Piscinibacter sp. HJYY11: one gene and its partner. The protein of the gene in region 1 interacts with the protein of each later gene in a pairwise test. Links are inferred from orthologs where the notes say so. Each region holds a gene or a part of one and is shown in the gene's direction. Other genes may lie near its edges.

Evidence for each region.
Region 2: the proteins of cysE (region 1) and cysK interact in binary tests that used the Escherichia coli proteins (3 or more experiments, as listed by UniProt). The link is inferred for Piscinibacter sp. HJYY11 from one-to-one orthologs.

The regions. Positions count from the first base shown.
Region 1 is NZ_JAERQZ010000001.1:3,813,030-3,816,777, reverse strand. Bases 490-3,259 are described here. They hold cysE (serine O-acetyltransferase), read left to right. Parts: upstream 490-1,360; coding sequence 1,361-2,158; downstream 2,159-3,259. Other genes in these bases: JI745_RS17750 (MltA domain-containing protein), read left to right, coding at 2,472-3,259; JI745_RS17755 (hypothetical protein), read right to left, coding at 2,174-2,311; apaG (Co2+/Mg2+ efflux protein ApaG), read left to right, coding at 983-1,357; rpe (ribulose-phosphate 3-epimerase), read right to left, coding at 490-947. Outside these bases: more of rpe, read right to left, coding at 258-489; more of JI745_RS17750, read left to right, coding at 3,260-3,467.
Region 2 is NZ_JAERQZ010000001.1:3,595,334-3,599,085, forward strand. What follows is about bases 524-3,297. They hold cysK (cysteine synthase A), read left to right. Parts: upstream 524-1,337; coding sequence 1,338-2,258; downstream 2,259-3,297. Other genes in these bases: hemE (uroporphyrinogen decarboxylase), read right to left, coding at 524-1,281; creB (two-component system response regulator CreB), read left to right, coding at 2,255-2,956; creC (two-component system sensor histidine kinase CreC), read left to right, coding at 2,953-3,297. Also shown: more of hemE, read right to left, coding at 199-523; more of creC, read left to right, coding at 3,298-3,752.

The DNA.
Region 1 (3,748 bases):
GTCACCAATGCCTCAGCCTAAAAAGCGGCGCTACCGATCTTGGGATCTCTATTGACGTACCTGCAGGCCGCGCGCGCACGTCGAGGCACACGACCGACAACTATCATGCCCCTTTGGGGAGCGTGTGTTACGTCGCTGTCGTGGGAGCACGGCTGGACACTCTATTGGTCTACACCACTCCCCTCGCACGGCGAGTACGCCGTGCGATTCCCCGAGGGGATCGGGCCTTGCTTGCGGCGGCCCGGCGCGGCGGCCCGTCATGCCGCGGAGAGCTGCGTGCGCATCGCGTCGATCACGCCTTTGTAGTCTGTCTTGCCGAAGATCGCGCTGCCCGCAACGAAGGTGTCGGCACCCGCATCGGCCACCTGGCGGATGTTGTCGACCTTGATGCCGCCATCGACTTCCAGCCGGATGTCGCGGCCGCTCTTCTCGATGAGCTTGCGCGCCTGCTCGATCTTCTTGAGCGCACTCGGGATGAAGCTCTGCCCGCCGAAGCCGGGGTTCACGCTCATGATGAGGATGAGGTCGACCTTGTCGATCACCCACTCCAGCACGTCGAGCGGCTGGGCCGGGTTGAAGACCAGCCCCGCCTGCTTGCCTTCGGCCTTGATCAGCTGCAACGTGCGGTCCACGTGCGTGCTGGCGTCGGGGTGAAAGCTCACGAGATCGGCGCCAGCCTTGCAGACAGCCTGCGCGAGCGCGTCGACCGGCTGCACCATCAGGTGCACGTCGATCGGCACCGGGGTTCCATCGGCACGCGCGGAGTGCTTGCGCAGTGCCTCGCAGATCATCGGCCCGAAGGTCAGGTTGGGCACGTAGTGGTTGTCCATCACATCGAAGTGGATCCAATCCGCACCCGCTGCGATGACGTTGCGCACTTCCTCACCCAGGCGGGCGAAGTCGGCGGAGAGGATGCTGGGGGCGATGCGGTAGGAGGGCGTGCTCATGCGAAGGATTCTAGGAGCCTCCCTAGAATCGAACGATGGCCAAGCCCGAATTCACCTGCAGCGTCAGCGTGCGCCCCCTGCCCGAACAGGCAGACCCCGAGCAAGGCGTGCATGCCTATGCGTACACCATCCAGATCGTCAACACCGGCGACATCACCGCGCAGCTCGTGGCACGCCACTGGGTGATCACCGATGCGCGCGGCCACGTCGAGGAAGTGCGCGGCCTAGCGGTCGTCGGCCAGCAGCCGCTTTTGAAGCCCGGCGAGCGCTTCGAGTACACCAGCTGGACGCGCATCCACACGCCGCAGGGCAGCATGCGCGGCACCTTCTTCTGCATGACCGAGGACGCGCGGCCCTTTGACGCAGTGGTGCCCGAGTTCTCGCTGTCCGTCCCGTCCGCCCTGCACTGAGACATGGGCGCGCCGGCCGACACCCTCTGGCACGCGCTGCGCGACGATGCATCGCAGCTCGCCACCGCCGAGCCGGTGCTCGCGGCCGTGCTGCGCACTTTCATCCTCGACCATCCCTCGCTCGACGCCGCGCTGGCGGAGCTGCTGGCCCGCAAGCTGGCCTCGGCCGAGCTCCCGGCGGACACGCTGCGCAGCGTCGCGCAGGAGGCGCTGCGGGCCGAGCCACAGATCGGGCAACTGACGCGCGCCGACCTGGCGGCCATCGCTGCCCGCGACCCCGCGGCCGGCTCGAGCGTCAACCCCTTCCTCAACCACAAGGGCTTCCATGCGCTGCAGGCGCACCGCATCGCGCACTGGTACTGGGGGCGCCAACGCAAGGCGCTCGCGCAGTGCCTGCAGGGGCGCGCCTCCGAAGTGTTCGCGGTCGACATCCACCCCGCAGCCGCGGTCGGCGGCGGCGTCTTCATCGACCACGGCACCGGCGTCGTGATCGGCGAGACCGCGGTCGTCGGCGACAACGTCTCCATCCTTCAAGGCGTGACGCTCGGCGGCACCGGCAAGGAGACGGGCGACCGCCACCCCAAGATCGGCCGCGGCGTGCTGCTGAGCGCCGGTGCCAAGGTGCTGGGCAACATCCGCATTGGCGACGGCGCCAAGGTCGGCGCCGGCAGTGTGGTGCTCGACGACGTGCCGCCGCACAAGACGGTGGTCGGCGTGCCGGCGCGCGTGGTGGGCACGCCGCGCGTCGATCAGCCCGCGCTCGACATGGACCAGCACATCGATCTCGACGAGGGTGGTTGAACCCTCGCGGCGCGGCTAGCTCTCAGCGTCGTCGCCGCCGTCACCCCGGTCGGACGGGCGCTCGCCGCCCTTGCGGCCCGAGAACATGGTCCACCACACGATCAACACCAGAACCACCAGCGCCGCCAGCGCTTCGAGCAACAACAAACCCATGATGACGATCCCGTTCGGTTTCCGGTCCCTGCGGCCTTTTGCGGCGGCGGCGATTCTAGGAGTGCTCGTCGCCTGCACGAGCCGGCCGACCCCGCCTCCGGCATCGGAGCCCCCACCTCCCACCGTTGACAAGCCCGCACCCTCCACCCCGCCCGTGGTGATGCAGCGGGCCCGCTCGCGCTGGGTCAAGGCCGACTGGTCGGAGCTGCCCGGCTGGGAGGGCGATGCGCAGCTGGAGTGGTGGCCGGCGCTGCAACGCGGCTGCGACAAGCCGCCGCTCGAATGGGCCCGCATCTGCGTCGATGCGCGAGGCGTCATGCCCACGTCCGACGCTTCGGCGCGAGCCTGGATTCGCCAGCGCATGCAGCCCTGGCGCGTCGAGTCGACCGATGGCGCTGCCGACGGGATGATCACCGGCTACTTCGAGCCGCTGGTCGAGGCGCGTCGCACCGCAGGGGGCGCGTTCCGCATTCCGCTGCACGGCGCACCGGCCGACCTCGCCAGCCGCAAACCCTACTGGACGCGCCAGCAGATCGCCACCCTGCCGGCGGCGCAGAAAGCCCTGCAGGGCACCGCCATCGCCTACGTTGCCGACCCGCTCGATGCACTCGTGCTGCAGATCCAGGGCTCAGGTCGGCTGCAGCTGACCGAAGCCAACGGCCAACGCAAGCTGGTGCGCATGGCCTACGCCGGCCACAACGACCACCCGTATCGTTCCGTCGGCAAGTGGCTGATCGACCAGGGCGCCCTGCGCAGCGGCGAAGCCTCGTGGCCGGCGATCAAGGCCTGGGCACGTGCCAACCCGAAGCGGGTGGACGAGATGCTGTGGAGCAATCCGCGCTATGTCTTCTTCCGTGAAGAAGCCCTGCCGGACCCGGCGCTCGGCCCCAAGGGCGCGCAGAACCTGCCGCTGACCCCTGGCCGCTCGATCGCCGTCGACGCCGACAGCGTGCCCTACGGCACCCCCGTCTGGCTCGACACCACCGAGCCGCTGGGCAGCACGCCGCTGCGCCGCCTCGTCATGGCGCAGGACACCGGCAGCGCGATCGTGGGCGCCGTGCGGGCCGACTACTTCTGGGGCTGGGGCGACACGGCCGAGCAGCAGGCAGGCCGCATGAAGCAGCCGCTGCGCATGTGGGTGCTGCAACCGAAATAAGCGCGTTTCAAGCGGGACGCGCGCCGCCTCTTTCATCGTGTGCGCCATCACGCCGTACACGTCGATCCAGGCCTCGCGCACCTCGGGCGTGAACGCCACGCCGATGCCCTGCTGCAGCGTCGACAGGAGCGCCGTGCCCACGGTGTCGTAGTGCTCGTCGCGCACGCCGTAGTCGGCATGGCGCCGGCCCAGCGTCTGCAAGGCCGGCAGCAGCAGCTGCGGCTGCCCGAGCAGGCCCACCGCCACGCCGATCATCTTCATCAGCTTCTCGCCCTGCACCA
Region 2 (3,752 bases), 220 kb from region 1 along the record:
TCGAAGCAGATCCGGCACTCAATGAAATCAAGGACTTAGCTACCTAATCAGAAATACTGATGGTGCAATGCGTCAGCCTTGTCCTACACGCGTCAGATTCGCGGTTTTGGGGATAAGTCAAGGCCTGAGTGCTCGCTCACCGGGAAAGCACTGCAGGCCGTTCCAGAAACTTGCAACCAAGTGCAACCAGACCGGAAGTCACTGGTGAAGGCTGGGCGAATGCTCATGCACGGCGTCGACCAGTGCCGCCACGCTCTCCGGCGGCGTGTGCTGGCTGATGCCATGGCCGAGGTTGAAGATGTGGCCGGCTGGTCGGCCGTCGGCATTCCAGGCCCCGAAGCTGTCGAGCGTCTTGATCACTTCTGCGCGCACCTGCTCGGGCGAGGCGAAGAGCACCGACGGGTCGAGGTTGCCCTGCAGCGCGCTGAACTGGCCGATGCGCTGGCGGGCGGCGGCGAGGCTCACCGTCCAGTCGAGCCCGACCACGTCGCAGCCCAGCGCGGCGATTTCTTCAAGCCACAACCCGCCACCCTTGGTGAACACGATGTGCGGGATGCGTTTGCCTTCGTGCTCGCGCTTCACCTGCGCGAGCGCGCGGCGGGTGTAGTCGAGGCTGAAGGACTGGAAGGCGCCGTCGGCCAGCACGCCGCCCCAGCTGTCGAACACCATCACCGCTTGCGCGCCGGCCTCGATCTGGGCGTTGAGGTAGGCGGCGACCGCATCGGCGTTGACCGTGAGCATCTTGTGCAGCAGGTCGGGCCGGCTGTAGAGCATGGTCTTGACCAAGCGGTAGTCGTCGGAGCCGGCGCCTTCGACCATGTAGCAGGCGAGCGTCCAGGGGCTGCCCGAGAAGCCGATCAGCGGCACGCGGCCGTTGAGCGCCTTGCGGATGGAGGTGACGGCGTCGAAGACGTAGCGCAGCTTGTCGAGGTCGGGCACGGCGAGCTTCGCGACTGCGGCCTCGTCGCGCACCGGGTGGGCGAACTTCGGGCCCTCGCCCATTGCGAAGCTCAGGCCCAGGCCCATGGCATCCGGGATGGTGAGGATGTCGCTGAAGAGGATGGCGGCGTCGAGCTTGTAGCGCTCCAGCGGCTGCAGCGTCACCTCGGTGGCGAAGTCGGTGTTGGTGGCCAGGCCCATGAAGCTGCCCGCCTTGGCGCGCGTGGCGCGGTACTCGGGCAGGTAGCGGCCGGCCTGGCGCATCAGCCAGACGGGCGTGTGGTCGGTGGGCTGGCGCAGGCAGGCGCGCAGGAAGCTGTCGTTTTGTAGGGGCGCGAACATCAACGGATTATCCCTGCCGTCCCATAATCGGCCGCACCTTTCCCACGGAGACCGCCATGCTCGCCCAGAACGTCCTGCAGACCATCGGCAACACGCCGCACATCCGCATCAACCGCCTGTTCGGCAACTCGCACAGCGTGTACGTGAAGAGCGAGCGTTCCAACCCGGGCGGCTCGATCAAGGATCGCATCGCGCTGTCGATGATCGAGGCGGCCGAGGCGAATGGCACCTTGAAGCCCGGCGGCACCATCGTCGAGCCGACCTCGGGCAACACCGGCGTGGGCCTGGCGATGGTCGCGGCCGTCAAGGGCTACAAGCTGATCCTCGTGATGCCCGAGAGCATGAGCGTCGAGCGCCGCCGCCTGATGCTGGCCTACGGCGCGAGCTTCGTGCTGACGCCACGCGAGAAGGGCATGAACGGCTCGATCGCCAAGGCGACCGAGATCGTGGCCTCCACCCCCGGCGCCTGGATGCCGCAGCAGTTCGACAACCCGGCCAACATCGACGTGCACGTGCGCACCACCGCGCAGGAGATTGCGGCCGACTTCCCCGGCGGGGTCGACGTGCTGATCACCGGCGTGGGCACCGGCGGCCACATCACCGGCTGCGCCAAAGTGCTGAAGAGCCTGTGGCCGACGCTCAAGGTGTTCGCGGTGGAGCCCAGCGCGTCGCCGGTCATCAGCGGCGGCAAGCCGAGCCCGCACCCGATCCAGGGCATCGGGGCCGGGTTCATCCCGAAGAACCTGCACACCGACCTGCTCGATGGCGTGATCCAGGTCGAAGCCGAAGCGGCGAAGGAATACGCCCGCCGTGCCGCGCGTGAAGAGGGGCTGCTGGTCGGCATCTCGTCGGGCGCCGCGCTGGCCGCCATTGCACAGAAGCTGCCGGACATCGCCAAGGGCGCCACGGTGCTGGGCTTCAACTACGACACGGGCGAGCGCTACCTGTCCATCGAAGGCTTCTTGCCCAACGAATGAAACCGCGCGTCCTCATCGTCGAGGACGAGCCCGGCATCGCCGACACGCTGCAGTACGCGTTGCGGACCGACGGGTTCGAGCCGGCCTGGGCGGCGACCGGTGAAGAAGCGCTGTCGCAGTTCAAGGTGCAGCGGCCCTCTCTGGTGATCCTCGATGTCGGCCTGCCCGACACCAGCGGCTTCGAGGTGTTCAAGCGCCTGCGTGAAGTGGCCGACGTGCCGGTGGTGTTTCTCACCGCCCGCAGCGACGAGATCGACCGCGTGGTCGGCCTCGAACTCGGCGCCGACGACTACGTGGCCAAGCCGTTTTCGCCGCGCGAACTGGTGGCGCGGGTGCGCTCCATCCTGCGGCGCAGTGCGAAGGCGGCCGCGGCTCCGGCCGAGCCTGCGTTGCCGCTGACCATCGACGAAGGCAAACGCCAGATCCGCTTCTACGGCAAGCTGCTCGAACTCTCGCGCTACGAGTTCGGCCTGCTGCAGACGCTGGCCTCGCGCCCCGGCCATGTGTTCAGCCGCGACACGCTGCTCGCCCGCGTGTGGGGTGACGACACCGAAAGCCTCGACCGGACCGTCGACGCCCACGTGAAGACGCTGCGCGCGAAGATGAAGACCGTGGCGCCGACGCTGGAGCCGATCCGCACGCACCGCGGCTCGGGTTACGCGCTGGGCGAAGACCTCCCGCCGACCTTGCCTGCGTGAGCAAGCGGACACGCATCTTCCTCGGCATCCTCCTGGCCTACGTGATCGGCGTGGGCCTCCTGATGTACCGCCAGCTGGAGGACATCGACCCACGCTACCGCGAGTCGGCCGAGGAAAACCTGGTCGAGACCTCGCAGCTGATGGCCACGCTGCTCGAAGGCGCTTCGCGCGACGGCACGCTGCAGGTCGACGCGCTCGGCCCGGTGTTCCAGGCGCTCTACGCGCGCCGCTTCAAGGCCGACATCTACGGTTTCGAGAAGACCCGCGTCGAGCTGCGCATGACGGTGGTCGACCGCGGCGGCACGGTGGTGTTCGATTCGACCAACCGCTCGCTCGGCGCCGACCACTCGCTGTGGCGCGACATCCGCCGGGCGCTGCAAGGTGAATACGGTGCTCGCACCACGCCCGACGTGGAGGGCGACCCGAGCAGCTCGGTGATGTACGTGGCCGCGCCCATCCGCGTGGGCGGCGCGATCATCGGCGCGGTCAGCGTGGGCAAGCCGGTGCAGAGCTTCGGCCAGTTCGTGCAGGCGGCGCGTCGCAAGACCTTGCTCGTCGGCACGACCTCGGTGGTGGCGGTGCTGCTGCTGGTGGTGATCCTCTCGGTGTGGCTGGTGCGGCCCTTCGGCGTGGTGGCCGACTACGTGCGCTACGTGAAGGCGCAGCGCAGCTTCAGCCTGCCGCGGCTCACCCGGCGGGCGCTGAAGGCGATCGGCGCGGCCTACGACGAGATGCGCGACGCGCTCGCCGGCCGCAACTACGTGGCCGACTACGTGCAGACGCTCACGCACGAAGT